Maricaulis maris: one gene and its partner. The protein of the gene in region 1 interacts with the protein of each later gene in a pairwise test. Links are inferred from orthologs where the notes say so. Each region holds a gene or a part of one and is shown in the gene's direction. Other genes may lie near its edges. The genes, in order: secA and AAA969_RS12020.

Region 1 (13,879 bases):
CGGCCACGGTCTCGCCCCACGGTCCGACGATGAGCGAATGCCCCCAGGTCTTGCGCCCGTCGGCGTGCAGGCCGCCCTGGGCCGGGGCCAGCACGAAACTGCCGGTCTCGACGGCCCGCGCCCGCAGGAGCACGTCCCAGTGGGCCTTGCCGGTCGGACGGGTGAAGGCGGCGGGGACCGTCAGGACCTCCGCGCCAGCCTGGGCGAGGCGCCGGTAGAGATAGGCGAAGCGGACGTCGTAGCAGATCGACAGGCCGAGCCGGACGCCGTCGACATCATGCATGACCAGCCGGTCACCAGCCTGATAGTTATCGCTCTCGCGATAGGTCTCGCCCTGGCCGAGGCCGACATTGAACATGTGGGCCTTGTCATAGGTCGCCACCATCTCTCCGGCCGGTGAAAACAGGAAGCTGCGATTGGCGGCCCGACGCTCCGCAATGCGAACCGCGAGCGAACCGATCAGCAGCCAGATGCCGAGCTCTTTCGCCAGCGCCGCGAAAGCGGGAATGGCCGGATCGTCCTCGGGCGCACACATCACCGCGAAGGCCGCATCGGCATCCTTCTGGACCAGATGCGTCGTCTCGGGTGTGGCGACAAAGCGTGCCCCCTCCGCCGCGGCGGCCCGGATCAGCGCGCTGGCGGTGGCCAGATTTTCCACCGGGTCGATCCCCGAGCGCATCTGGATGAGGGCGACGTCCATACGGGTCAGGCCTGCAGCAGCGCGTCGAGCTTGTTGCCGCGTTCCAGCGCCATCAGGTCATCACAGCCGCCGACATGCATGTCGCCGATGAAGATCTGCGGGAAGGTCCGGCCGCCATTCGAGCGCTGGATCATCTCCTCGCGCTTGGCGCGTTCGAAGCCGGCATCGATCTCCGTGAAATTGACGCCCTTCTGCTTGAGCAGCGAAACCGCGCGGGCGCAATAGCCGCACATGGGTCGGGTATAGATGGTTACGTCAGCCATGAACTCACTCCAGATGAACCCCTTAGATAGTGGGATCAGTTTCACGTACAACTCGGCACAATGCCACAACACGAACCGAGGCGGCACCAGCCCGTTTCAGCTGATAGGCGCAGGCCGACACGGTCGCGCCGGTGGTGATCACATCATCGACCAGCACAAGATGTTGCCCGGCGACCCGCTTGCCGTCGGGCACGTGGAAGGCGGCGGCAACATTGCGCTTGCGCATGCGGGCGGTCCGCCCGGCCTGGCTTGGCGTGGCTCGCCGCCTGAGCAGGACATCGGTCCACAACGGCAGTCCACTCTCCCGCGCCAGGGCCTGCCCCAGCAGGGCGGACTGGTTGTAGCGACGGGCGATCAGGCGGCGCCAGTGCAGCGGCACGGGCAGGAGCGCGTCGGCGCCATCGAGGCAGTCGGCGCCGGCCCGCGCCATCCAGCGGCCGAACTGGTCGATCATCTCGCGGCGACTGCCATGCTTGAACCCGACCACCAGCGGGCTGATCGCCGCGTCATAGGCCAGGGGCGCCCGGGCCCGGTCATAACGGGGCGGATGAGCCGCACAGCTGGCGCAAATCGCCGTCAACGCCCCGCCGGACCCCGCCGGGTAGGGAAAGGGCCAGCCGCACAGGTCGCACCAGGGCGCATCGAGGAAGGTCAGTCTCGACCAGGGCAGCGGTGACAGGTGACCAGCTCGATCCACACGCTCGCCTGCCAGCGGACAAACCGGGGGCCACACCAGGTCGGCAAAGCTGCGCCCGCTGGCCCTGAGAGCCGAACTCCACATGCCGCTCACCTCCTTTTGCAGCGGGCGCCCCTTTCCCTGACCCCGCCTTGGGGGCATATCCGCTGGATGACCCATACGGCCCCGCCCACCCTCTTCGACCGCTCGCTGCTCGGACGCCGCCGGGACCGCGCTGCTGGCAGTCTGCCAGACTACAACTTCCTCGCGCAACGGACCTTCGATGACATGGGCGACCGGGTGGCCAGCGTCATGCGCGATTTCGACCGGGCCGCGATCCTCGGCGGCGGACCGGGCCTGACCGCGAGCCCGGCGGCAAGCGAGTTGAGGGCGAAGGTCGGTTGGTGGTGCCAGTCCGACCTGTCGGCATCGGTCACGGCCGGGCTCGGCGGCCCTGCGCTTGCTCTGGATGAGGAAAGCCTGCCCTTTGCCAGCGAAAGCCTCGACCTGGTGCTGGCACCGTGGGGCCTGCACTGGACCAATGACCTGCCCGGTGTCCTCGTCCAGATCAATCACGTGCTCAAGCCGGACGGTTTCTTCGCCTGCGCCCTGCCGGGTGGTTCGACCCTGACCGAATTGCGGCAATGCCTGATGGCGGCCGAGAGCGAGCTGACCGGCGGCGCTGCGGCGCGGATCTCGCCGCTCGCGGGAACCTTCGACATGGCCGCCCTGCTACAGCGGGCCGGCTTTGCCATGCCGGTCGCCGATGTCGACCGGATCACCGTTCGCTACGACCACATTTTTGCGCTGATGGCCGATTTGCGCGGCATGGGCGAGACGTCGGTGCTGGGCGACCGACCGCGAAAGCCGGCCACGCGGAGTCTGTTCGCCCGGGCTGGCCAGATATATGCTGAACGCTTTTCCGATCCCGACGGACGCATCCGCGCCACCTTCGAGATCGTCCATGCCGCCGGCTGGGCGCCCCATCCCGACCAGCCCAGGCCGAAACGGCCCGGCTCAGCGACACACAGGCTCGCCGACGCGCTTGGGGTCACCGAGACGTCACTGGGTGAGAAGGCGGGGCGCTAGCCGGACCCACACGCGGGTCCTCGAGCACTTTTCAAAAAGCGTGGAGCCGACCTTGCGGGTCGCAAACGCGGAAAGGCAGGAAATCAGAGCAACTTCGCTGCCTTTGAAATCAATGAAATTGCGCTAGAAGGGCGCCGCCGCACCGTTATACATGTCCAGGACGACTGGCCCGATAATCACCAGCGCAGCGACCCCGGCCATCGAGACGATCACGGCGATCAGCGCATATTCGATCGCCGTCGCGCCGCGTTCATTGCGGCAGAATCGGGTCAGGTGATCGCGCATCCTAGAGACGATCCCTCAGCTCGGCGGCCAGGGAGATGTCGGCGGCGGACATCTGGTAGTCGCGCAGCTTTTCCTTGCGGACCCAGGCCAGTTCCTGGCCTTCATTGGGCTGCGGGAAACCGTCCCAGGTGCGGCACAGGAAGAGCGGCATGACGATGTGGAAGCTGTCATAGGGGTGCGAGACGAAGGCGAACGGGTGCAGGCACCGTTCACACGGCTCGACACTCAGCTCTTCGCGCAATTCACGCACCACAGCCTGCTCCGGCGTTTCTCCGGGCTCGATCTTTCCGCCCGGAAACTCCCACAAGCCCGCCATTGGCTTACCCTCGGGCCGCTTGGCGATAAGGATGCGTCCGTCAGCATCCAGCAAGGCGCACGCGGCAACGAAGAGCACCGGTTTGGGGCTACCAGCTGTCATGGTCCCACATCTCCCTTAAGGACGTGTGCAGAAACGCGGTTAATCGCCGCCTAGCCGGGCTGGTCCGGGTCCGGACCGTCTTCCACGGGGCCTGGCGCGGCTTCCTGCGTCTCCTCTTCACCGTCTGCGGGCGCAGGCGCAAGCAGGAGCGACAGGTCGGCGCGCTCGATCACCGCCTGGTTCCGCAGCCCCTCGATCAGGGCTTCGAGCTGATCGAAGGTATAGAAGCGGGCGATGTTCGGGCGCAGGACCTCCAGCGAGGGCGGCGGCTGACGACGACGATCCACGACGGTCAGCAAGTGCCAGCCGAACTCCGTCCGGAAGGGCTCCGAGACGCCACCCTCCGGGGTCGCAAACGCCACGGCCCCGAACGCGGGCAGAATGCCTTCGCGCGAGAAATAGCCCAGATCACCGCCCTCGAGGCGGGTCGCCTGGTCCTCACTCATGGCCACTGCCAGTTCGGCGAAGTCGCGGCCCTGATCGAGCAGCGCCTTGATCGCGAGCGCTTCTTCCTCGGTCTGCACCAGGATATGACGGGCCCGCACCTCCTCGCCCAGCGGGATGAGACGGATCTGCTCCTCATAGATGCGCTGGATGGTCTCCTCGGTGACGGCGTCGGCAAGTGCCGTCTCGACCAGGACATTACCCAGGATCCGCTCTTCGGCCAGCGCCAGCCGGCGGCGGGCTTCCTCGGACTGGTTGAGCCCGCGGCGCCGCGCCTCGAGCGCCAGAAGCCGCTGATCGATCAGCTCCTCCAGCACCCGGTCGAACTCCTCACTGCCCGGCTCCGGAGGGGACCCGGCGGGATCATCGCCCTGGGCGACGGCCTCACGTTCGACATCGGAACGCCGGATCATCGTGCCATCGACCCGAGCCATGACCGGATCGGCCTCATCCAGGGACAGGCCGGAACGCCCGGGCTCGAAATCTTCGGCTGTCCGCCGCGGCTCAGGGCCGCAGGCTGCGCAAGTTGCAGTCAGCACAAAAATGCAAAAGACCCTGAAAACAGACACCTGTAGCGCCTCGCCTGGAAAGGGCACGCCGCCGGTCTGCCGCGCGCCTTGATTGACAGTTACACCCCTCATCCTTAAGTCACCCTGACGTTTCAAAGCAATGCTGTCGTCCCCGGCGAACGGAACGAAACCTGGGCGCCGGACGCCAGTTGCGCAGTAGTTCGCAAAGCCTGACCCAGATGCTCTCCATTGCCCGCAAGATCTTCGGAACCGAGAACGACCGCAAAATCCGCCGTTTGCGGCCCGTGGTTGAAAAAATCAACGCCATGGAGCCGGAGTTCCAAGCGCTCTCCGACGACGCGCTGAAGGCCAAAACGGCGGAGTTCCGCGACCGGCTGGAGAAGGGCGAAAAACTCGACTCACTGATGCCCGAGGCCTTTGCCGCGGTCCGCGAGGCGGCCCAGCGCGCCCTCGGCCTGCGCCCCTATGACGTCCAGCTGATGGGCGGCATGGTGCTGCATGAAGGCTCGATCGCCGAGATGAAGACCGGTGAGGGCAAGACCCTCGTCGCCACCTTGCCCTGCTACCTCAACGCGCTGCCGGGCAAGGGCGTGCACGTGGTCACCGTCAACGACTACCTGGCCACCCGCGACAGCGAGTGGATGGGCCGCGTCTTTGCCCAGCTGGGCATGACCACCGGGGTGATCGCCCACGGCATGACCGATCCGGAGCGCCGGGCGGCCTACGCCTGCGACATCACCTACGCGACCAATAACGAGCTCGGCTTCGATTATTTGCGCGACAACATGAAGTACTCGACCGAGGAAATGGTGCAGCGCGGCCACGGCTTCGCCATCGTCGACGAGGTCGACTCCATCCTGATCGACGAAGCCCGCACGCCGCTGATCATCTCCGGCCGGACCGAGGACCGCACCGAATTCTACAAGACGATCAACGAGCTGATCCCGCTTCTGGCCGAGGATTGCTACGAGATCGACGAGAAGGCCCGCTCCATCCTGCTCACCGAAGAGGGCAATGAAGAGATCGAGCGCCTGCTCCAAGAGCGCGAGCTCCTGAAGGAAGGCGATCTCTACGACGTCGAGAACATTTCCGTCGTCCACCACGTCAACCAGGCCCTGAAGGCGCACAAGATCTTCGTGCGCGACAAGGACTACATCATCAAGGACAATGCCGTTGTCCTGATCGACGAATTCACCGGCCGCATGACGCCGGGCCGCCGCCTCTCCGATGGTCTGCACCAGGCGATCGAAGCCAAGGAAGGCACCGAGATCCAGCCGGAAAACCAGACCCTGGCCTCGGTCACCTTCCAGAACTATTTCCGCCTGTACGACAAGCTCGCCGGCATGACAGGTACGGCGCTCACCGAGGCCGACGAATTCTTCGACATCTACAAGCTCGGCGTGCTGGAAATCCCGACCAACAAGCCGATTGCCCGGATCGACGAGGAAGACGAGGTCTATCGGACCCTCGAAGAGAAATACGCCGCCATCATCGACGAAATCGTCGACTGCCAGGAACGCGGACAACCGGTTCTGGTCGGCACCGCCTCGATCGAAAAGTCGGAAGTCATCGACCGGCTGATGAGCGACAAGACCGTCTTCAAGAAGATGCTCGGCCACCTCTATCCCAAGGATGAGGCCGCCAAGGCGGAGTTCGAGAAATCGGCCCGCGCGTCGGCCCGCACCCTGCCGGAAATGCTGAAGCTGATCCCGATCGACCACCAGGTGCTGAACGCCCGCTATCACGAGCAGGAAGCCTTCATCGTCGCCCAGGCCGGCGTGCCGGGCGCGGTGACGATTGCCACCAACATGGCCGGCCGCGGTACCGACATCCAGCTCGGCGGCAATGCCGACATGCGCCTCGACGCCTGGAAGGCCGAACAGGACGCCGCCGGCAAGACGCCGAGCCAGACCGAGATTGATCGCGAGATGGACGCCATCAAGGCCGACATCGCCGAGAAGAAGCGCAAGGCGCTGGATGCGGGCGGTCTCTATGTGCTGGCGACCGAGCGGCACGAAAGCCGCCGCATCGACAACCAGCTGCGGGGCCGGACCGGTCGCCAGGGCGATCCGGGCCGCTCGAAATTCTTCATCTCCGTACAGGATGACCTCTTGCGCATCTTCGCGCCGGAACGCCTCGACACCATCATGCGCACGCTCGGCATGAAGGAAGGCGAAGCGATCCAGCACCCGTGGATGTCCAAGGCGCTGGAAACATCGCAGCGCAAGGTCGAGCAACGCAATTTCGACATCCGCAAGAACGTCCTGAAATACGATGACGTGATGAATGACCAGCGCAAGGCGGTCTTCGAGCAGCGCATCGACTTCATGCTGTCCGACGATGTCGCCGACGTCATCAAGGACATGCGCCAGTCCACCGCCGAGGACCTGGTCTCCGAACACATCCCGCCGAAGGCCTATGCCGACCAGTGGGATATCGCCGGGCTGAAGCAGGCGCTCCACGACACGTTCGGCCTCGACCTTCCGGTCGAAGCCTGGGCCGAGGAAGAAGGCATTGCCGACGAGGAAATCCTCGAGCGGGTCTCCGAAGCCGCAGACCGCGCCTATGCCGAGAAAGCGACCAATGCCGGACCGGACCTGATGCGCCGGATCGAAAAATCGATCCTGCTCCAGGCCATCGACATCAACTGGCGCGAGCATCTGCAGAACCTCGACGCCATGCGCTCGATGATCGGTCTGCGCTCCTACGCCCAGCGCAATCCGCTGAACGAGTTCAAGACCGAGGCCTTCAACCTGTTCGAACGGATGATGGACAATCTGCGCGGCGAAGTGACCAAGCAGCTGATGCTGATCCGCTTCGAACGGGCTCCGGCACCGCCCAAGGAGCCGGAAGGCCTGACCGCAACCCATATCGATCCGCGCACCGGTCGCAACGAAATGGGCGACCCGGGCGCAGGTCCGGTCGCACCGCGCGTTTCTCCGACCCAGCGCCGCGTGTCGACACCGGCCGATCCGAGCCGTCCGGAGACCTGGGGCCGCGTCGCCCGCAATGCCGCCTGCCCGTGCGGATCCGGCAAGAAGTACAAGCAATGCCATGGTGCCATCGACACCGCCCCCGGCGCATGATTACGGCCGCCTGATGAGCGCACGCCAATGAGTGACGTCCAGCTGCGCCCCGCTCGCCTCGGTGAAGAGGATGCCCTGTCAGAACTGTGCCTGAAATCGAAGGCGCATTGGGGTTATGACGAGGTCTTCATGGCCGAGGTCGCGCCCTACCTCAAGGTGACACGGGACGCCATAGAGGCAGGGCTGACCACCTTGGCCGAACTTGCCGACGGCACGCCGCTCGGCGTCTGCCAGATCGATCCCGGCGGCCATCACGGCACGCTCGACCTGCTCTTCATCACGCCCGGCGCGATCGGCAAGGGCGTCGGTCGCGACCTCTTCGAGGACGCCAAGGCCAAGCTGAAGGCACGCGGCGAAACGGTGATGACCATCCTCTCCGACCCCTATGCCGAGGCGGCCTATATCCATATGGGCGCCAAGCGCGTTGCCATGCGGCCAAGCGCGGTCTTCAAGGGGCGGGAGCTGCCCTGGCTGGAAGTCGAGCTCTAGATGTGAGTTTTCATAAGGTTGGTCAACCGGGCTGAAGCCTTGAGACTGGTTGTTGCGACACGACCAGAGCAAAGGAACGCCCGGATGAACAGTCACAAGAATGCCGGAACGACGCCGTATTCGCGAGCCCTGATTGCCGAGCGGCCTTTCGATCGCATTGGCGGCCGAGGTCATCGCGACAGCGCGTCCCTGGACCGTGGCGGTTCCTTCCGCAGGATGGAGGCACGAAACCTGTCATTTACGCCCGGACCCGAATTGATGGGGCGCGCCCTCAATCAAGAGCGCGCGTAAAACGGCCGGCTCTCCGAAAGAGAACCGGCCGCACCAGGCGTCAACGCTTGAGGGAGCGGGGGGGCGCCCCTCCCGGTCGGCGCCTAGAAGTCGGTGATGGAGCTGACCGACACCGAGTTGCCGATCGCGGCAGCCGTGGCGGAGACGTCACCGGCGACATCGGAGATCGTCGCATTGGCGACCGCGCCGGTATAGGCGTTGTTGAGCTGGGTCGAGTTGAGACGAATGTCTGCTGTCTGCGGCAGTGTCGAGACGCTCAACGAGTTCGAGATGGCTGCTGTTGTGCTGCTCACATTCCCGGTGACATCAGAAACACCGACATTCGAGTAGGCACGCGGGTCAACATTGGTGGTCTGATAGTTGGTGATATTGGCCCAATCGGTCGCCTGGACGTCATAGGATGCCGAGTTCGCGATGGCCGCCGAGGTCAGCGCGACCTCGCCCTGGACGTCCTCGACATGGCCGTTCAGCGTGGAGATCGCGTCTCCGCGGAAGAACTGGTTGTTGCTGAGGTTCAAGCCCTCGCCAGCCGCCTCAACCGACAGCGAGTTGCCGATGGCCGCGGCGGTACCGCTGACATTGCCGACAACATCGTCAACCCCGATATTCAGGTCGGCCCGGAAAACACCGGTTGCGCGCTGGTTATTGACGAGCGACGCGTAGTCACTATCGCCAACCGTTGCACTGGCAGAGTTTCCGATCGCCGCCGCGGTCGCGGAGACATCGCCCACCACCGCATTGATGTCAGAGTTCAGCTCGGCTGATGAATCACGGTAGGTGGTCTGATAATTCTGGATCTGGACATTGCCCGCAATATCCGCGGAAAACGAGTTGTTGATCGCGGCAGCGGTCAGCGAAACCTCGCCGTTGATGCCATCAATCTCCGAGTTCAATTGGGCACGGGATTGCGCCCAGTTCGTCTGAACGTTGCGGACCGTTTGATCTTGGGCCGATGCGGACGCCGCAAATGCGGCAAAAACCAAAACGGTACAGCCGCCGGCAACGAGTGTCTTCTTGCTCATGTCGTTTCCTTCCTAGGACTAAAGCTGCAGCACGGTCGTCCCGCCTGCACGGTCGACCTCGCAACCGACGAACCACTCCAAAACCGGAGATTTCATTAGTATTTATAATGGATTAACGGCAAATATCGCATTCAAAACAAATACGGTTTTCCGCGGTAAAACTTATGGCGACGAGATGGGGTTAATTGATTCAAATTTGCACAAAAAAATTAACCGCAAATTTGGGACACTGGCACAGATGAAGTGTTCAATTTTATAACACAATTTCTCATATAGGCACAGAATGTAAAAGCGGACATCCTCGAAACCCTATAATCAACAAAGAAAAATAATAGATCCTCGAATTCAATTAATAGGATATTTGAGATTTTTCTTTTAGCGATATAGGGGAATTTCATTGTTTAATTTTGTCGGCATAAATCCCGCAATAGGAGTATTTTTACTTGTTGTAAATGTTAACGGAATCTCCTCTCCCTGTTAAAATCCTGATTTTATTAAAATTGGAGATAAATGGCCCGGCATCGATCGGCATCTGGCCTCACCGTTGCAGTTCACATCCCGAACAACAGATATCCGGGAGCGGACCATGAACATCGCACATTATATAATAGGAGCCGCTACCAGCCTGGCTCTGGTCGGCCCGGCCTTCGCGCAAACAAACAGCTTTGGCGCGCCGCAAACCCAGCCATACGGCACCACATTCTCGCAAAGTGCACAGCCATATCAGCCCGCAGGGCGAGACGAGAACGGTAACCGGATCATTATCAACGGCCAGTTGATGGGATCCGGCGCCAGCAACAACCCGGCCCGCACCCGCGCAGGCCTCGCCAGTCGAAGCGGCTCCACGCTTCCAATGGGCGGAACGCTGAGCCGGGCGGGCACGACAGCCGTCAGCATCGGCAATAGCGTCTCGATTTCCGGGACCGTGGCCAGCACCATCATCATCAACCAGACCAACAACAGCTCGCAGACCGTCAATGTGAACGGCACGCCCCAGACGAGAGGCCGATAGAATGCGTCGCTTTGCCCTGCCGCTCATCGCAGCCCTATTGCTGCCTGCCTGCTCGACGACGCAGGATCCGGACGCCCCGGTCGCGTATGTCGCGCCTCTGACGGGGAGCCCGGTCGTCCAGTCCCGGAGCGTCTATACTGAAGCCCTGCACTGCTTGGCCGACCATGCCCGGTCGCAGAACTATGCCGCGCCAAGGCTGGCCGTCGGACATATCTCCGACTTGACAGGTGCGGAGGACTACCTCTCCGGTCGCCGCCTGACCCAGGGCGCCACACTGATGGCAATAACCGCCGCATCAGAGGCCGGCATGCGTCTGGTGGAGCGCTTCGACATGGGCGTCGTGCAGGTCGAGCTCGATTATGCCCAGAGCGGCCTGGTCCGGGATGCGCCCAATGTTCTTCGCACGGTCCAGCGCGGACAGATGGAGGGCGCAGACCTCTACCTGGTTGGCGGAATTACCGAGTTCAATCCAAATATTCGCTCGAGCGGAACCAACGCCTTTGCCAATACCACCAGCCAGACCGGCGGCGCGCTGGCTTTTGGCGGCAGCGAGTACATCGTCGATGTCGGAATTGACCTGCGCCTGATTGACGTTCGCTCCACCGAGGTCCTCGCGGTCCGCTCCCTGCGCAAGCAGATCCGTGGACAGGAAGTCGAAGCTGGTGTCTATGCCTTCCTGGACGGGACGGTCCTGGATATTGGCGGGGGCGAACGCGCGCTGGAACCTGTTCAGACCGCCGTCCGGAGCATGATCGACCGCGCGGTCTTCGAGTTCATGGCGATGCTCTACGACCTTGAATCCGGTTCCTGCATCGATGGCCAACCAGCCTTGGCCCGTCAACAAACGGCGCAGATCCGGCCTGCTCCGACGGCGACTCTGGTGCAGGAAGCGCTACCCGAACAGCCTCAGGCTCTGGCAAGTAACGCCCGGAGCGAGATCCCGAGGAACCCGATACCGCCATCCCGCTTGCCGCCGACGAATGGTTATGGCCTGCATATCGCCTCAGAGCTGACGGTCTGGAACGTCAATCGTGAGTGGCGCGAGCTGCGCGCGATCTATGCCGACCTGTTGGCCGGACGCGCCGGACGCGTCCTGCGGGTCGAACAAGGTCATGGCGGTGCCGAATTCCACCTTCTGGCCGGGAGCTGGCAGACCGAAAGCGAGGCCGTGGCAACTTGCGAGGCGATCCGTCAGCGCGGTGGTACCTGCGCCGTCGCCCCGTTCGACGGGCAACCGGTCATGCGGGGCTGATCCCTCAGGCGCCCGGCAGGGTCCGGCCAATGGCCAGAAAGCGCTCGCGGCGCTGCTGGCGCAGGGCCTTGGCGTCCATCTGCTCGAGCTGCCCGAGGTGCTTTTCGATGGCATTGCCGACCGAGGTCATCGTGGCCGCGGCATGCCGATGGGCCCCGCCAATCGGTTCCGGAATGACCTGGTCGACGATCTTCATGGCCAGCAGATCCGGCGCGGTCACTTTCATGGCGACAGCGGCGTCCTTGGATCGCTTCATGGCCAGCAGATCCGGCGCGGTCACTTTCATGGCGACAGCGGCGTCCTTGGATCGGGCCGAATCCTTCCACAGGATGGAGGCGCAGCCTTCCGGCGAGATCACCGAATAGATCGAATGTTCCAGCATCATCACGACATTGGCGCTGGCCAGGGCCACGGCACCGCCGGACCCGCCTTCACCGGTAATGGTGGAGATCAGCGGCGTGCCGAGCGTCAGGCAGCGTTCGGTGGAGCGCGCGATGGCCTCGGACTGGCCGCGCTCTTCCGCGCCAAGCCCGGGATAGGCACCGGCGGTATCCACGAAGGTAAGAACCGGCAGGTTGAACTTTTCGGCCAAATCCATCAGGCGGATCGCCTTGCGATAGCCTTCCGGGCGCGCCATGCCGAAATTGTGCTTGATGCGGGTTTCGGTATCGTGGCCCTTCTCATGGCCGATCACGACCACGGAGCGACCGCGGAAGCGGCCCAGGCCACCGACGATGGCGGCATCCTCGGAGAAGCGGCGATCGCCGCACAATTCCTCGAAATCCTCGATCAGCGCCTTGCGGTAATCACGGAAATGAGGGCGCTCGGGGTGACGAGCCACCAGCGTCTTGCGCCAGGGGTCGAGCTTGGAATAGAGCGCGGCAAGCTGTTCGCTCGCCTTCTGACGCAAGCGCGCCGTCTCTTCAGCCGTGTCCGGAGAGTCTTCACCCGCAAGGGATTCGAGCTCTTCGATCTTGGCTTCAAGCTCGGCCAGCGGCCGTTCGAAATCGAGATAGGTACGAGTGGGGTCGGACATGCCCTGCCAACGCCTGTGATCACAAAAGCGGAGGGCAACCTAACCACCCCGCCCCGGTGTCACAAGCCTCAAAAGCCGCGCGTGCGCATCGGTCAACCGGAAGGGTCGTCACCATCGCGACGGGCGAGCGGGTGTGCCGACTGGACGAGGGATTTCAGCCTCTCGTCAAGCACATGCGTATAAATCTGCGTGGTCGAGACATCGGCATGACCCAGCAGCATCTGGACACTGCGCAGATCAGCGCCCCGGGCCAGCAGGTGTGTGGCAAAGGCATGGCGCAGCACGTGCGGCGAGACCTTCGCCGGATCGAGACCTGCCGCGACAGTCAGCTCACCGAGTATCTGGGCAAAGCGCTCGCGGGTGAGATGACCGGTCTTGGCGGTGCGGGAGGGAAAGAGGAAACGCGCGGCCTTGCCGCCCCGCGTCTTGTCGGCTGGCAGGTGAGCCTCACGCACGGCCTTGTAGGCCGACACCGCCTCCAGGGCAGCCTCGGTCAGGGGCACCAGTCGCTCACGCCCGCCCTTGCCGGTGATCTGGATACAGCGTTCGGCCTGCACGAAAGCCCCCAGCGGCAGGGACACAAGCTCGGTCACGCGAAGCCCGCCGGCATAGAGCAGCTCCATCAAGGCGCGGGTGCGCAGACCGGCCGGACCCGGCAGTGTGGTCGCCGCGTCAAACAGCGCATCGACATCGGCCTCGGAGAGAATCTTGGGCAGCGAACGGCCCTGCTTCGGCGCCCGCAGAGGCGTGGCGGGATTGTCGTCGCGGACCCCGTCCGACAGCAGGAAGCGGTAAAAGCGCTTGATCGCGGACAGGCGGCGCGCAGCCGTCGAGGCCGCCAAACCGTCGGCCGCAAACCCGGCCAGCACGGCTTCGAGGTCCGGTGTGGTGGCCGCATCCAGCCCCTGGCCGCGGGCCGCCAGACGACCGGCGACATCGTCAAGATCGCGGCGATAGGCATCGAGTGTGTTGGCGGCGGCCCCGCGTTCGGCAGCCATCATGTCGAGAAAGAGCGCGATCAGGGCGCCATCGCCATTGCGTCCGCCCCGAGAGGTTAGACTCACCGCGCCCTCGCGATCACCCGCTCCAGCACCAGGGCCAGCGCATGCCGACGCAGGCCGGCGGCATCCAGCGCCGCGATGGCACGGCTGAAGGCCACCGGGTCGGTCGCGGTTTCAGGCCGGTTGAGCACGGATACCGCAAGCAGCGCCGTCTCCGCCCGGGCCCCGGCACGAACCGCCATCTCCATGGCGGCCGCTTCGGGACTGCCCGCGGTTTCGGACCGT
Region 2 (15,893 bases), 120 kb from region 1 along the record:
GTCTTGTGGGCCAAGCATATGAAGTTCGATCCGGCGGCCCCCGGTTGGGCCGATCGCGACCGCTTTGTGCTGTCGGCCGGGCACGGCTCGATGTTGCTCTATTCCATCCTTCACCTCACGGGCTTCGAGGGCATGACGATGGATGAGCTGAAGGATTTCCGTCAACTCGACAGCCTGACTGCAGGCCATCCGGAGTATGGTCATACGCCGGGTGTCGAGGCGACGACCGGTCCGCTTGGCCAGGGAATTTCGATGTCCGTCGGCATGGCGCTCGCCGAGCGCATGATGAACGCACACTTCGGCGACGAGCTGGTCGATCACCGCACCTGGGTGATCGCGTCCGACGGTGACCTCCAGGAAGGCATCTCCCACGAGGCGATCTCGCTGGCCGGCCATCTCGGCCTCAACCGTCTATGCGTGCTCTGGGACGATAACGAAATCTCGATCGACGGCCCGACCCACCTCTCCGAAAGCACTGATGTTCTCAAGCGTTTCGAGGCCGCCGGCTGGGCGGTGTCGCGAATTGACGGGCATGATCACGCCGCGATTGACGCGGCCCTCCAGGCGGCTCGGTCTTCGGACAAGCCGGTGTTGATCGCGTGCCGGACGACCATTGGTTTCGGCGCACCGACCAAGGCGGGAACCGCTGGCAGCCATGGGGCCCCGCTTGGGGCTGAGGAGATCGCCGGTACCCGCGCGGCGCTGGGTTGGGATGCCGCACCGTTCGAGGTGCCTGCAGACATTCTCGATGCCTGGCGCGCTACGGGCTCGGCAGATACCCATCAGGCCTGGCAGGATCGACTGGCCGGTTCAGACAAGGCCGACGACTTTGTTGCCCGTATTTCCGGCGAGCCGGGACCGGAAGAGCTCGCTGCGCTGGATGCCTGGCGGCGCCAGGTTGCCATCGACAAGCCGGATCTGGCGAGCCGGGCGGCGTCTGGCCAGACCCTGGCCGCGATCATCGGTGACTGGCCGAGCCTCGCCGGGGGGTCGGCCGACCTCGCGGGTTCGAACCTGACCAAAACGCCGAATGTCGGCGTTGTGAAGGCCGGTGACTATGCTGGCCAGTATCTGCATTTCGGGGTCCGTGAGCACGGCATGGCTGCCTGCGCCAACGGCATGTCGCTGCATGGCGGCTTCCGTCCGCACGTTGCGACCTTCCTCGTCTTCGCTGACTATTGCCGGCCGTCGATGCGTCTTTCGTCGTTGATGCAGCAACCGGTCATCTATGTGATGACCCATGACTCGATCGGTCTGGGCGAGGATGGTCCGACCCACCAGCCGGTCGAGACGCTGGCCTCCTTGCGGGCAATCCCCAACATGCATGTCTTCCGTCCGGCCGACGCGCTGGAAACGGCTGAAGCCTGGGATCTGGCGCTGCGCAGGATTGACGGGCCGTCGGTCCTCGCCCTGTCGCGTCAGAAACTGGCTTTCCTGCGCGATGATGACGGCAGCGAAAACCGCTCGGCTCGTGGCGCTTATACGCTGCAAGAGAGCGATGGAGCCGCTGATATCGTTCTCGTCGCGACCGGTTCCGAGGTCAGTCTGGCGGTCGACGCTGCGGCAACCCTGCGGGCCAAGGGGTTTTCGGTTCGGGTGGTTTCGGCACCGTGTCTGGAATTGTTGCTCGAGCAGGGTGATGCCTATTTTGAAAGCCTGTTCCCGACCGGCACCCCGATCATCGCCTGTGAGGCGGCCCTGCGGTTTGGTTGGGACGAGATTATCGGGCGCAAGGGTGGCTTTGTTGGCATGACGGGGTTTGGCGCCAGTGCGCCGGCCGAGGTGCTCTATGACCATTTCGGGATCACCGCCGAGGCCATCGTCGCCCAGGCCGACGCTCTGCTCGGCTAGAGCGTTCCTCAGGCCGCCGTTTCAGCGTATCCAGAAAAGAGCGAGCGGCCCGGTATGACCGGGCCGCTTTCTTTTGGTATGCGTGTTGTTGAGATGGTGTGGTCGGTCGCTCAGACCGGGACCACAAGACCGAAGGCATGCAGCTTGCCGAGGGTTTCTACCGCCGCGGCCTCGTCCTGACCGACAAAGCTGGCCGCGGTCACGGTGCCGCCATCAAGCAGCGTATGAAGGCCGGCTTCCGCCTCGGCCGGAAAACGGACTTCACCACCAGCCGTGATGAGGACGTTCTCCTTGTCATCGCCAGCAAAGCGCCATGGCACGAAGGGACGCAGGCGGAAGGCCTGATCCGGGCTCGACGCTGCACGATAACTGCTGATCGTGCCGCGCGTGTTGGGCACGCGGGAGCGGATGAAACTGTCGACAAAGAAGTCCATGGCGCCGTCGAGGCTCATTTCCTGAGCGAGCGTATCAGTGAGCGCCTTGAACTGCGCGGCCGCGTCAGCCCGGTCAAAGTCGGGCTGGGCAAAGCCGGTGGGCAGTGAGCGGCGCATGGCGGGCGTGCGCAAGGCGACTTCCGAGACCGCTTCCAGCATGAGATCGGCCCAGGTCTTGACGATCAGGCCCAGGGTGATGTGGAGCGAGGCCTCGGTCCCGTGGGTCTGGGCATCATGCATGAGGCCGCGCGGGACATAGATGCACTCACCTGCCTTCAGGACGAATTCAGCGACCGGCTCTCCGGCTTCGTGGGCCTCGGGGCGGAAACCTTCTCCTCGGTAGGGGTTCTCGACCGGGGTTGCGTAGAAACGCCAGAGCTTCTCGCCTTCTATCTGCATCACGAAGACATCGTGGTCATCATAGTGGGTATTGAAACCCTGATTGTCCGGCGGCGTGAGGTAGATATTGGTCTGGACATGACAGCTCAGGATCGACTCCACGGAGCGACAGAACTCGCCAAGTGTGGCGTCCACCATGTGCAGTTGGGGAAGGATAATGGTCGCGCCCTGGCGATACTGGTTGGCCACACCGCCACGATCGACATAGCCTGTGTCGAACATGTAGTCCTCGCGCTGAACCGGCGGCTCCGAGCGAGCCATGTCAAGCGATCCCTCACGCAGGTCGATGCTGGAAACGATGTCGTCGATCCGGGCGATGGACAGCAGGCCCGCATACCGGGACGGATCCTCGCGATGGACGATCAGCGGCTTTTTCTCGTGGTAGTCCCGAAAGAAGGTCTCGCGGTCGATCGGGTCGATCATTGCGCGAAATGGATCGGTCAGCCAGAGCGGTTCAGTCATGTGGTGTCTCTCCCCTAGTGTACTGGAAACGTTAGCGAGACAGGGGCGGCTTGTCGCCTGTCCGAGCGTGCTCAACTGCACATGGTCGATGAAAAACCCCCACGACGGGTCGCAGGGGTTTGTTCAGTCTGGAACCGCGCCGGCGGGTGAGGCTCAGCAGCGCCGGCCGCCACCGACGGGATCGGCATAGCTGCCGGTATCGCTGTCGGTGCAGGACCGGCTGCCGCGCCCCCCGCCAACCGGGTCCGCATAGCGGCCACTGTCACTATCCGTTGCGCCTCGGCGGCTACCACCGCGGCCGCGCCCGACAGGGTCGGAGTAGGATCCGGTGTCGCTGTCCGTAATGCCAGAGCTGCCGCGGCCGCGCCCGGCCGGGTCAGAGTAGGCCCCAGTATCAGCATCGGTGATGCCGCCGCCGCGTCCACCGCCGACCGGGTCGGCATAGCGACCGGAATCAGCATCGGTATAGCCGCCGCCACGCCCGTTGCCGACGGGGTCGGCATAGCGACCGGTATCACTGTCGGTCGCGCCGGTACTGCCATATCCGCCGCTGCCGCCGCGGCCGGCACCGGTCGGGTCCGCATAGCGACCAATATCACTATCAGTGTAGCCGGTTGTCGCGCACCCGGCGACTGTGCCGGCAGCGCCGGTCACAACCGCCGCGCCGGCGACCCGGGTCAAAAAAGAACGACGGGAGAGTTTTCCGCGTTGGGCCATTCAGGCCTCCATGTGCAGGGGCGATGTCGGCCGAGACGACCGACTATCGGGCCTGGTGTCAGCGGCAGCGATCGCCACGGCCTACGGCGTCAGCATAGGCACCGGTGTCGCTGTCTGTGCATGAGCGACGACCACGGCCATTGCCGGCCGGGTCGGCATAGGCGCCGGTATCGCTGTCGGTAATGCCGGAACGCCCGCGCCCATTGCCGACGGCATCGGCATAGGAGCCGGTATCGCTGTCGGTGATACCCGTGGTGCGGCGTCCGCGGCCATTGCCGGCTGGATCGGAATATGTGCCCGTGTCGCTGTCAGTGATGCCCGAGCGCCCGCGACCATTGCCAGCCCGGTCTGCATAGGAGCCGGTGTCGCTGTCGGTCACGCCTGTGCTGCCCCGGCCATAGCCGGCGCGGTCCGAATTGCGGCCTGAATCGCTATCTGTTGCGCCCGTGCGGCCATAGCCGCTGCGGTCTGCATAGCTGCCTGTGTCGCTATCTGTTCGGCCCGTATAGTTCTGGGCGATAGCGCCGCCCGTGACAGTGGCGGCTGCGCCGGTCGCAATCGCGGTTCCCGCGACGCGAGTCAGAAAGGAGCGCCGGCTGAGTTTGCCCTTTTTGGCCATGTAACTACCTCATAGTCGTGTCGGTAATCCCCCAAGAATTACCTGTCGTCCCTCACGCTCGAGATATGACGACGGCGCCCGAAGGCGCCGTCGCTGAAGTCTTAGAGGCTCGGTCCGCGACCACGACCACCGGGGTCGGAACAGCCGGAGCTGTCGCTGTCGGTGTAGCCGGTGTTGCCGCGGCCATAACCCGCCTGGTCGGCGCAGGAGCCGCTGTCGCTGTCAGTGCGACCGGTGCGGCGAACGCCGTGGTTCGCGTAATCGTTCGGATCGCTATCCGTGTTGCCCGTACGGGCGCGACCGCCGCTATCGGCCGGGTCTGCGTCCGAGTTCCGCTGAATGACTGCCGCGCCAGCGACCGTTGCCACAGCACCTGCAGCAATCGTTCCGCCCGCGACGCGGGTCAGGAAGGAGCGGCGGCTCAGCTTGCCTTTTTTGGCCATGTGTCAAATTCCCCCTTAGAATGCGCGCTACACAATGTAGCTCTGCCAGAATTACGTTTAGCTTATGCGGCGGTCGGATGACTGGCAAACAATTCGGGCTATTTTTTTTCGCTTTTTAATCAGCGGGTTGCGGGAGATATTGAGAGTAATTCTTATTAGCTATGACTATGAGAATGATGTGCAGATGGTATATTGTGACAATGCAATCCATTCTCATGGCTGACAGGTGGGCTTGGTATAGGCTGTCCCCGATGTCGTTCTCGTCTTGTTCCAACCGCGCAGCTGGTGCTATGTAGATCCGGACCGGGAGGGTTGAATGGCGTTATCCGTGCGAATTCTGGGGATTGATCCCGGTCTCAGACGAATGGGCTGGGGCATGATCCGGGTCGAGGGCAGTCGGATCAGTGCGCTCGGGCATGGTGTTGTGACCCCGCCGACAAACGCGCCTCTCTCCCAGCGGCTTATCCATATTTTTGACGCTGTGGGCGCGCTCGTTCGCGAGCATCGACCTGATGAGGCCGCCATCGAGGAGGCCTTCATGGCCGCCAACGCCTCGTCGGCCCTAAAACTGGGACACGCCCGTGCCGCGGCGCTGCTGGCGCCGGCTCAAGCCGGCTTGCCGGTCGCCGAGTATGCGGCACGCCTCGTTAAAAAGTCCGTGGTCGGAACCGGTGCGGCGGACAAGGCACAGATCGCCGCCATGGTCGGCGTCCTTCTGCCCGGCACCAAAGCAACCGCTGACGCCGCCGACGCGCTTGCAATCGCCATTTGCCACGCCCACCATCGCCGGGCCGTCACCCTCGGGAGTGCCGCATGATCGGTATACTCAAGGGCCGGGTCGAGGCGATCGGGGCCGATGAACTGGTTCTGGATGTCAATGGCGTCGGCTATCTGGTCGGTGCAGGTGCGCGTACATTGTCCCGCCTGGAGCCCGGGCAGGACGTGGTGCTGCATATCGAAACCCATGTCCGCGAGGATGCGTTCAAGCTATTCGGCTTCCTCGAGGACATTGATCGGGCCTGGTTCGTCCATCTCCAGAATATCCAGGGTGTCGGTGCCAAGGCCGCGTTTGCGGTGCTGGATACCGTGCCGGTCAGCGAGATCGTCAATGCGGCGGCGCTGGGCGACAAGTCGACCTTTGCCCGCGCCAAGGGTGTCGGCCCGAAGTTGGCGACTCGGATCGCAACCGAGCTGAAAGACAAGGCGCCGCCGGTCGGACGCAGCTTCTCGATCGGATTGCCGGTCCACGGCCTCGACAGTGAGGGCGCGGCGACCCCTGCACCGATCTCCGGCGGTGATAGTCACGCCCGCGAGGATGCGGTCTCCGCGCTGATCAATCTCGGCTATAATGAGGGACAGGCACGCCAGGCGGTCGCCTCGGTGCTGCGTGAGCGCGGTAATGACGCGCCACTGAGCGATGTCATTCGCCTCGCCTTGAAGGAACTCGCACCGTGATGGCGACGATCCGCGTGGACGCGGGCGAGCGGATCACGATAGACCCAAGCCATCATGACTGATGCGCTCGATCCGATAGATGGCGGCCGCCTGGTTGACCAGGACATGCAACCCGGCGACGGGCGTGACCGCGCCCTGCGACCGCTGTCCTTCTCGGACTTTGTTGGCCAAAAGGCGGCAATCGCCAACCTTAAGGTCTTTGTCGAAGCGGCACGGCGGCGCGGCGAGTCGCTGGATCACGTTCTGCTGTCCGGCCCGCCGGGTCTTGGCAAGACGACACTGGCGCAGATTGTTGCCCGTGAAATGGGTGTCGGTTTCCGGGCCACATCGGGGCCCGTGATTGCGAAGGCGGGGGACCTGGCCGCAATCCTCACCAATCTCGAACCCCGCGACGTCCTCTTTATCGATGAAATCCATCGCCTCGCGCCGGCTGTCGAGGAGATCCTCTATCCGGCGATGGAGGACTTCTGCCTTGATCTGGTGATCGGGGAAGGGCCGTCCGCGCGGACGGTCCGGATCGAATTGCCGCCTTTTACCCTTGTCGGGGCAACCACGCGGGCGGGGCTCCTGGCGACGCCTCTGCGTGACCGCTTCGGGGTGCCGGTCCGGCTCGAATTCTATGACGAGGCCGAGCTCGGTTTCATTGTCACGCGCGCGGCGGCGAAGTTCGGGATCGAGGCGACCCCGGACGGCGCCCGAGAGATTGCGCGGCGAGCGCGTGGAACGCCCCGGGTGGCGGGTCGTCTGCTGCGCCGCGTGCGCGACTTTGCCGAGGCCGAGGACGCAGTGGAGATCAATGACGCGGTGGCCGACCGGGCTTTGAAGCGCCTTGAGGTTGATGAGATTGGTCTCGACAGCCTTGATCGTCGCTATCTCAAAGCCCTGACAGAAAGCTTTGGCGGCGGGCCGGTCGGCGTTGAAACCCTCGCGGCCGCGCTCGCCGAGGCGCGCGATGCGCTCGAGGATGTGGTTGAGCCCTTCCTGATCCAGCAGGGCTTCATTCAGAGAACGCCCCGTGGCCGTCTGGCGGCGGCGCGGGCCTGGCAGCATCTCGGGCTGACGCCGCCTCAGACCGGTGCGCAGGCTGCCAGCGCTCCGGCCCCGGGAGGTCTGTTCGGAAAATGACCGATGCCTTGCAGCCAGCCGCCGGCGCGTTCGGCGCTGATCACATCCATCGTCTGCCGGTGCGTGTCTACTATGAGGACACTGATTTTTCCGGGGTCGTCTACCATGCGCGCTATCTGCACTTCTTCGAGCGCGGCCGTACGGAAAGCCTGCGGGCCTGCGGCATTCATCATTCCGAGTTGTCGCGCATGGAGCCGCCGCTTGCCTTTGCCGTCCGGCGGATGGGCGTGGAGTTCGTCCGCGCCGCGCATGTTGACGACGTTCTGGTGATCGAGACCGAGTTCAGACCCCAGGCGGGCGCCCGGCTGATGATGGAACAGCGGCTGTTTCGGGGCTCTGATCTTGTTGCAACGGCCTCGGTTCAGGCTGTGTGTATCGACGGAAATGGACGGGCCAAACGCCCGCCGTCATGGATGCAGGCGAAGTGGGGTGGTCGTGTGGTCAGCCCCAATCAGGAATGACCCGCATTCGCAGCAATAGTCGCGGCCCGGTCGATAAGGTGACTTGCTTGTAATGTTTGTGGCCTTTACCCCTGTTTTGCAGGGGAGGGTGTCATTGTCCCATCGTTCAAAGTCGCCGAAAGATCGGAGCTTGCGTCCCGCCGGTGCGGCGGTTCCGCCTCCCAATTTCGGCTTTAATGTCGCGCGCGTGCTGCAGGATGGCGGCGACATGTTCATGCATGTCGTTCACGAGCCTGAAGCGGGTGGTGAAGTCTGGGTGACCATGAGTATGGTTCGCCGCGACAAGGCGGGTCTCATGGCCGTCAAGCGTCAGGTGTCTGCCCGTTTTGAACCGGATGGCCCCTATTGCGCCGTGTCCACATCCGGCGAGCCCGACCGGATGCTGGCCGAGGAGGGGGGGCTGAACAAGGCCCAGGTCAATGCCTTCATCCAGATGGTGGTGCGCGACGGGGGCAGTGAACACACGGATGCGTTCATCGACCGGGGACGTTTCGTCAGCCACACGCCGGGCAGCTGTTGTCGTCCCCAGGGTTACGACGTCCTGCTCGCGCGGCGGCGCCCGCGACCGGGCCTCACCTATCACGGGGTCGATGAGATCGTCGGTGAAGGCCAGCACGTGGCCGTCTTCTCATGCTTCGAGATGGATGGCGTGACCTATCGCGCCTGCGACCTCTTTCGTCTGGCAGATGGACGGATCGTCGAACACTGGGATGTCGTCGAGGAAGTCGCGCCTCATCTGGTCGCGCACAATGACGAGAGATGAGAGCGCAGTTTTTGCGGTTATCACCTCCTGAAATTTGCCGTATTCGGTAGTCAAGGATCTGTCAGCGATGGAACGCGTCGCGTCAGGCATGAAGCCTGCATGGCGTTTGACGGATTGTGAAACACACGATCGGGGCGGCCGAAAGGCCGCGCCGAAGCGCAAGGGTGAGCGTTATGGAGTCTTCTGTCGTCGAGGTCGCACAAGTCGTGGAAGGATTCTCCTTCTATGCCCTGTTCATGCGCGCGGACTGGGTGGTCAAGGGCGTGATGGGCATTCTCGCCTTCATGTCGATCTGGTCCTGGGCCATCGCCATCGACAAATCGCTGCACATGCGCAGCCTGCATGGCAAGGCCAAGCATTTCGAACGTGAATTCTGGTCCGGCCGCTCACTCGATGCGCTTGCGGACCAATTCGCCAAGTCGGCGCGGGAGCCGTTCTCCCGTGTCTTCGCTGCCGGCCTGCGGGAATGGAATGGTGACAATGCCGGCGGACGCGTCTCCAAGGCGGCCGGTGCCGAAGCCGGTCGTCAGATGACCAACACCGAGGGCGGCCTGGGCATTCTCGCCACGATCGCGTCGGCCGCCCCCTTCGTCGGCCTGTTCGGGACCGTCTGGGGCATCATGAATGCCTTCCGCTCCATCGCGGCGTCCCAGGACACCAATCTGGCAGTGGTCGCGCCCGGCATTGCCGAGGCCCTGTTTGCTACCGCGCTCGGCCTCCTTGCCGCCATTCCGGCAGTGATCTTCTTCAATGCCTTGTCCGCCAATCTCGCCAAATATGGTGCGCGCCTCGACGGTTTCGTTGACGAGCTGTCGGCGCTTGCCGACCGCGACGGGCTCTAGGGCGATGGGTGCTTCCCTCGATAGTGGCGGATCCGGTCGCGGCCGCGCCCGCTGGAAGCCGAAGGCCGAGATCAATGTCACGCCCTTCGTCGACGTGATGCTGGTCCTGCTGATCGTGTTCATGATCACCGCGCCGTTGCTGACGGTTGGTGTTCCGGTCAACTTGCCGGAAACCGAAGCCCGCAACCTGCCGGCCGGCGAGGAGCCGCTCACCGTGACAGTGAATGCCGATGGCGTGATCTACCTGCAGGAGACGGAAGTCCCGCTGTCAGACCTTGTGCCGCGCCTGCGCGCCATCGCCGGCACGGGCTTTGACGCGCGGATCTATATCCGGGCTGATGACGGCGCGGCTTATGGGGATGTCGCGCGGGTGATGGCCAATATCAACGCAGCCGGCTTCTCCAATCTTGGTCTCGTAACCGATCCGATCGAACGGTAGCGGCGGTTCTACTGTGCGTGGTCTTGTCCTCTCCCTCATCATTCACGGCGGCATGATCGCCGCGGGGCTGATCTATTTGCCCCGTGTCGCCTCCGTGCTGGAAACGTCGCCGATCGTTCCGATTGAACTGGTGACGCTGGGTGAGCGAAACAGCATCCGCGCCGCCGCACCGGAGCCGGTGGTCGAAGACGAGCCGGACGAGACGATTGACGAGCTCATCGAAGAGCCCGAGACCCAGTCCGCCCCGGTGCCCGAGCCGGTGCAGCCCGAGCCGGAGGTGGTCGAGACGCCCGCCGAGACACCGGAAGAGCCGGAAGTCGTGCCTGCCGAGCCGGAACCCGAGACAACGCCGGACGTCCCACCCCAACGTCCCGAGCGTCCACGTGAACCGGCTCAACCCGCCGAACCGTCCCTGAATGATCTGCTGGGTGATTTGTCCCGCAGCGTGTCGGAAACCCGCGACGGTCAGGCCTCCGAGCAGGGTCCGCGTCGTGACCCGGTTGGCGATGGCGAGGCGATGACCGCGACCCTGCAGGATCTGATACGGTCGCACCTGGCGCGCTGCTGGCGCGCGTCGCTGGATGCGCCCGAGCCGGACGAGCTGGCGGTTGAACTGGTGCTCGATCTCGACCGCAATGGCGAGCTCACGGGGCCGCCGCGTTTGGTCGATCAATCACGCGTGCTCAATTCGCCCAATCCGTATCTGCGTGTCGCCGGCGAACGGGCGCTGCGCGCGGCAGTCGAGTGTCAGCCTTACCCGCTGCCACCGGAAGCCTATTCTCAATGGCGTCAAATTGAGGTCAATTTTTCGCCGTCCTTATACGGTCGCTAGTCACACCCGTCCCGGAGACCCTGTTCCATGACCCGACTTCTCGTGCTCCTTGCTGCCGTCCTCGCCCTTGTTGGATGGACCGGCGCGTCTGATGCCCAGGAACCGCTGCGGGTCGATGTGACCCAGGGCAATCTCGATCCGATGCCAATCGCGGTCCCCGATTTCGTCGGCGCCTCCGACGAGGCCCTTCGCCGGGGCGCGGACATCACTCGCGTGGTCGCCAATGACCTTGCAAGCTCCGGCCTGTTTGCACCGGTGGACCAGGACGCCTTCATCGAGGACATCGCCAATATCGATCTGCGTCCGCGGTTTTCCGACTGGCGCGTGATCAACGCATCGGCCCTGCTGGTCGGCAGTGTCACGATCCAGGAAGATGGACGGCTGGTGGTCGGTTTCCGGCTCTGGGACACACGACTGGAAGAGCAACTGCTAGGCCTGCAATATCGCACCGCGCCGGAGAACTGGCGCCGGGTCGCGCACCGTCTGGCCGATGCGGTCTATGAGCGCCTCACCGGTGAGACCGGTTATTTCAACACACGTATCGTCTATGTCTCGGAAGGTCGTGGCATCGACGGTGAGCCGATCCGTCAGCTGGCCCTGATGGACCAGGACGGCGCCAACCCGTCCTTTCTGACCGATCGCTCCTATATGGCGCTATTGCCGAACTACTCCCCGAGCGCCCAGGAAATCACCTACGTCTCCTTCCTCGATGGCCAGGCGACGACCTATCTCTACAATCTAGAAACCGGCCGCCAGGAAGCCCTGTTTGCGTCCGGTGGTGCTGGCGCGGCCAGCCAGGTCGATCCGGAGGGGCAAAGCCTGTCGGCGCGTTTCTCACCTGACGGATCCGAGCTCGCAGTGTCGATCGAGACGCGCTCCGGCCACGATATTCACCTGTTCGACCTGCGGACGCGAAACCTCCAACGCTTGACGCAGCACCCGGCCGATGATGTCGAACCGTCTTTCGCCCCGGATGGCGAGCGGATCGTGTTCTCTTCGGCCCGTGGCGGCGGTTCGCAGCTCTATGTGATGAACCGGGACGGTAGCGATGTGCAGCGGGTCACGTTCGGCTCCGGTCGCTATACGACACCGGTCTGGTCTCCGCGCGGCGACCTCATTGCCTTCACCAAACAGATCGGCAACCAGTTTGCGCTCGGCGTCGTGCGGGCAGATGGCTCCGGCATCGAGCGCATCCTCTATGAGGGGTATTTCGTCGATACGCCGGCCTGGTCGCCCAATGGCCGGGTCCTGCTTTTCACGCGCGGCGAGTCCCGGACGAACGGGACGCGATATGAAATCTGGAGTGTCGACCTTGCCGGCTTCAATCTCAGGCGGCTGGCAACCGGCGGAATGGCTTCCGATCCGGCATGGTCGCCCTTGATTGAATAGAAAATTTCTGCGTAACGTTTTGTCTTGTGAGCGGCACCATTGGGGGGGCCGTCGTCGGTACAACGTCACGTCTTGCGTGATCGGGAGTAAGCCGCAGGCCGTGTGCGCTTGGGCTGGATGAGGGTGTAACATTATGAAAATCAAACTTTTTGCTATTGCGGCGCTTGGGGCGTTTGCGACCGCTTGTGCTTCGACCCCGCCGGTGGACGATACGCCGCCGGTACAGGATACCCGTCCGGTCGAGCGGCCTGACGAGACCCCGCCGCCGGTCGAAACCGGGCCGATGGCCGGTTCCGCGGATCATTTTGTGGCGACTGCGGGCGACCGTGTGTTCTACGGACTGGACCGTCATGACCTGTCGGACGAGGCCCGCGCCACCCTGCGTCGCCAGGCGGCCTGGCTCGCCTCCTACCCGGGAACCCGCATTCTCGTCGCCGGAAATTGCGATGAGCGCGGCACGCGTGAATACAACCTCGCGCTTGGTGCCCGTCGTGCCAATGCGGCACGCACCTACCTGATCAGCCAGGGCGTTGATCCGTCGCGGATCTCGACGACCTCCTACGGCAAGGAACGTCCGACCTGCATGCAGTCGTCGGAAACCTGCTGGGCGGTCAACCGCAATGCGACTACCACGCTCGTGGGCGGCTACACCAACTAGGCCGTTCGCATTTGTGACAGGAAACGCCCGTGACAAACCCGTCGCGGGCGTTTTCCATTCTCCGGTCGCAAGGCCGTATTTTCGCCGTCCTCGTCCGCTAGGTGGGTGTCATGATCAGATATATTTGTCTCTCCGTCCTCGTTACCTCGCTGGTCGCCATCGCGCCTGCCGAGGCCCAGTCGCGCCGCGAACTTTCCGAACGCATCGATGCCACCGAAGTGCGTATCGGCAATCTGGAAGACCAGTTCATGGCCGGCGACCCGGTCGCCGAGGCCCTGATGCGCCGCATGGATGAGCTGGAATACCAGGTCCAGGCCCTGACCGGCGAAGCCGAGCGGCTGAGCTTTGAAAACCGCCAGCTGCGTCAGCAGCTGGAGACGCTGGAAAATGAACGAGCCATGGCGCGTCAGTCAGAGGCACCTTCACTCGACGACGAAGCCGTCGCCTGGATGAGCGAAGGCTTGGACGATATCGATCCGGCGGCCGCTGCAGCCGGTGAAGACGGCGCCGCCCTTGCCATTACAGACCCGAACGACCCCCATGCGGCGGCCCGCGCGGCCGCGACCGGGGTTCTGGGTGGTGCTCCGACGACGCCCACCGACGCAGCCACCAGCGCTTCGGCTGATCCGGGCCTTGTCTATGAGGCCGCCCGGGCGCGACTGCTCGATGGCGATTTCGATGGCGCCCAGGCCGGTTTCGAGACGTTTGTTGCCGACAATCCTGATCACCCGCTGACCGCCCAGGCCCATTACTGGCTTGGTGAGACTTTCTATGTCCGGAGCGATTTCACCGCTGCAGCCGATGCCTATATCGCCTCGTTGCGGCTCCAGCCCGAGGGCGACAAGGCCCCCGATGCACTGGTTCGGCTGGCGGCATCGCTGCACGGGATGGGCCGGACCGAGGATGCCTGCGCCACACTGGCCCGCTTTGGTCGCCAATTCCCGGATGCCGCCCCTGCATCGCAGGCCCGCGCGGCCCGGGAATCGGTTCGTGCCAACTGCCGGTAGGCGTGTCGGCACCAGCCATTGACATCGTCACATCGGCGCTCGACCGGCTTGCGGGCGAAGGTCCGCTCGGACTGGCCTGTTCGGGCGGCGGAGACAGTCTGGCCCTCTTGCTCATCGCGAACCGCTGGGCCCGCCAGTCCGGTCGTGCCCTGCACATACTGACCGTCGATCATTGTTTGCGTCCGGAGAGTGCGGGCGAAGCCCGCTTTGTCGCGGAGACCGCTGCCCGCCTCGGCTGGCCATGCGACATCCTGCGCTGGGATCAGGCGCGCGGGGGGGGCGGACTGCAGGCCCGCGCCCGTCGAGCGCGCCACCGTCTTCTGGCGAGCGCAGCCCGTCGGCTCCGATTGACTGCCATCATGCTGGCACATACCCGCGACGACCAGGCTGAAACTGTCTGTATGAGGCTGGCCGCCGGCGGCAGCTGGCGCAGTGCAGCAGCGATGGGCGAGCGGGTGCCATCCCCCGCCTGGCCGGAGGGGCGGGAGGTGATGCTGGTGCGGCCCTGTCTCGCTGTCAGCCGGGCCGATCTGCGCGCCAGTCTGGAGGCTGACGGGGCCGCCTGGATCGAGGATCCGTCCAACCAGGACACGCACTATGCCCGTATCCGCATGAGGCAGACCTTCGCGCAGCTGGATGATAGGGGCTTCGATACGGGACGGTTTGCTGCATTGGCGACCGACTTGCGGGCGGTGCTGGACGCCGAACGTCTCGCCGCATGGCAGGCAGCCAGAACCTGTCTGCGCCTTCACCCCTGGGGGGCGATTGACCTCGCGCCTGAAAACTGGAGCCGTTTGCCGACCGTGCTTCGCCTCACCTTGCTCGAGGCGGCCGTGATGGCGGTCTCGGGGCAGCCGGCGAGTCCGTCGCGGGCGCGTCTCATTCCCTTGGACGAGGCGATCCGGGCAGGGCGTCCGGCCTCGGGTTGCGGCGTTCTGGTGCGGCCGGGCGCGCGGGTCTGGATGATCCGGGACGGCGGCGCTGTCAGTGGCCGGGTCGACCGCGAGCCGCCCAGTCCTTGGATCGAGGAGGAGGCCGGCACGGCGGTGTTCGATGGCCGCTTCGTGATCGACGGCCGCGCGCGTGAACTTGAATGGCACCTGCTCGGAGATACGTATGAAGGACTGGCTGATCGCGCTATACTCGACGCTGTTCCCGGTTCGGCCCGGTCCGGACTGCTGGTCGGTCGCGCAGCCGGAGAGGTCGTGGTGATCGCCGGTTTGGGAAACCCGGTTTCCGCCGAAGGCGACGTTGCCGTTCGCGGGGCGACCGAGGTGCGCTCGTTGATCGAGCACAGATTTTGCAGGCGTCTGCTTTCGCACGGTGCGGCCAGATGGTTTGCTGAGACCGAACGGGCCTGAGGCTTAGGGTGTTTTGCCGCAGGGCTGCTTGGATGACTGGCGCCGGGGCGATGGAATGCCCATATCTGGTCGGGAATGACCGAATGATTGAACGGATAAACGCATGCAAATGAGAAATATTGCGATCTGGGCCGTGGTCCTCGTCCTGTTGATGGTGCTGGTGCAGATGATCAGCCGGTCATCGGACCCGGCAACCGTTCAGCGCGGACCGTCCTATTCCGACTTCCTGAACCGGGTTGAACGCAGCGAGATTTCCAGCGCGACGATTCGCGGCGACATGCTGCAGGCCGAAACCGTGTCTGGCGAAAGCTTCGAAGTCGTGTTGCCGCCGTCGGATACCCAGACAGTCGGCATCCTGCGCGAGGCGAACGTGAATATTCGCGTCGAAGAAGCGTCCGAAGGGGGCAATATCTTCCTCAATATGCTGTTCAACTGGTTCCCGCTTCTGCTGCTGATCGGGGTGTGGATCTTCTTCATGCGCCAGATGCAGGGTGGTGGCCGTGGCGGCGCGATGGGCTTTGGAAAGTCCAAGGCGCGCCTGTTGACCGAGCATCATGGTCGCAAGACCTTTGACGATGTGGCCGGCGTCGACGAAGCCAAGGAAGAACTCCAGGAAGTCGTCGAGTTCCTGAAAGA

What was found.
Region 2: the proteins of secA (region 1) and AAA969_RS12020 interact in binary tests that used the Escherichia coli proteins (3 or more experiments, as listed by UniProt). The link is inferred for Maricaulis maris from one-to-one orthologs.

Annotation. Positions count from the first base shown.
Region 1 is NZ_AP027270.1:2,396,833-2,410,711, forward strand. What follows is about bases 4,269-7,691. They hold secA (preprotein translocase subunit SecA), read left to right. Parts: upstream 4,269-4,623; coding sequence 4,624-7,491; downstream 7,492-7,691. Other genes in these bases: AAA969_RS11395 (peptidylprolyl isomerase), read right to left, coding at 4,269-4,309; AAA969_RS11405 (GNAT family N-acetyltransferase), read left to right, coding at 7,519-7,691. In the rest of the region: AAA969_RS11365 (carbon-nitrogen hydrolase family protein), read right to left, coding at 1-700; grxC (glutaredoxin 3), read right to left, coding at 706-963; AAA969_RS11375 (ComF family protein), read right to left, coding at 986-1,744; AAA969_RS11380 (methyltransferase domain-containing protein), read left to right, coding at 1,811-2,728; AAA969_RS11385 (Flp family type IVb pilin), read right to left, coding at 2,852-3,013; 8-oxo-dGTP diphosphatase MutT, read right to left, coding at 3,015-3,431; more of AAA969_RS11395, read right to left, coding at 3,482-4,268; more of AAA969_RS11405, read left to right, coding at 7,692-7,980; AAA969_RS11410 (hypothetical protein), read right to left, coding at 8,355-9,293; AAA969_RS11415 (hypothetical protein), read left to right, coding at 9,880-10,305; AAA969_RS11420 (CsgG/HfaB family protein), read left to right, coding at 10,307-11,557; AAA969_RS11425 (acetyl-CoA carboxylase carboxyltransferase subunit alpha), read right to left, coding at 11,562-12,593; AAA969_RS11430 (site-specific tyrosine recombinase XerD), read right to left, coding at 12,686-13,657; AAA969_RS11435 (hypothetical protein), read right to left, coding at 13,654-13,879. UniProt on the Escherichia coli protein: Required for protein export, interacts with the SecYEG preprotein conducting channel.
Region 2 is NZ_AP027270.1:2,519,229-2,535,121, reverse strand. The notes cover bases 6,272-9,233. They hold AAA969_RS12020 (YbgC/FadM family acyl-CoA thioesterase), read left to right. Parts: upstream 6,272-7,501; coding sequence 7,502-7,966; downstream 7,967-9,233. Other genes in these bases: tolQ (protein TolQ), read left to right, coding at 8,903-9,233; AAA969_RS12015 (hypothetical protein), read left to right, coding at 8,061-8,729; ruvB (Holliday junction branch migration DNA helicase RuvB), read left to right, coding at 6,435-7,505; ruvA (Holliday junction branch migration protein RuvA), read left to right, coding at 6,272-6,380. In the rest of the region: tkt (transketolase), read left to right, coding at 1-1,851; AAA969_RS12055 (cupin domain-containing protein), read right to left, coding at 1,962-3,146; AAA969_RS12050 (hypothetical protein), read right to left, coding at 3,300-3,863; AAA969_RS12045 (hypothetical protein), read right to left, coding at 3,922-4,482; AAA969_RS12040 (hypothetical protein), read right to left, coding at 4,584-4,925; crossover junction endodeoxyribonuclease RuvC, read left to right, coding at 5,242-5,742; more of ruvA, read left to right, coding at 5,739-6,271; more of tolQ, read left to right, coding at 9,234-9,571; AAA969_RS12005 (ExbD/TolR family protein), read left to right, coding at 9,576-10,010; AAA969_RS12000 (hypothetical protein), read left to right, coding at 10,024-10,842; Tol-Pal system beta propeller repeat protein TolB, read left to right, coding at 10,870-12,231; peptidoglycan-associated lipoprotein Pal, read left to right, coding at 12,365-12,889; tol-pal system protein YbgF, read left to right, coding at 13,000-13,896; tRNA lysidine(34) synthetase TilS, read left to right, coding at 13,899-15,257; ATP-dependent zinc metalloprotease FtsH, read left to right, coding at 15,361-15,893.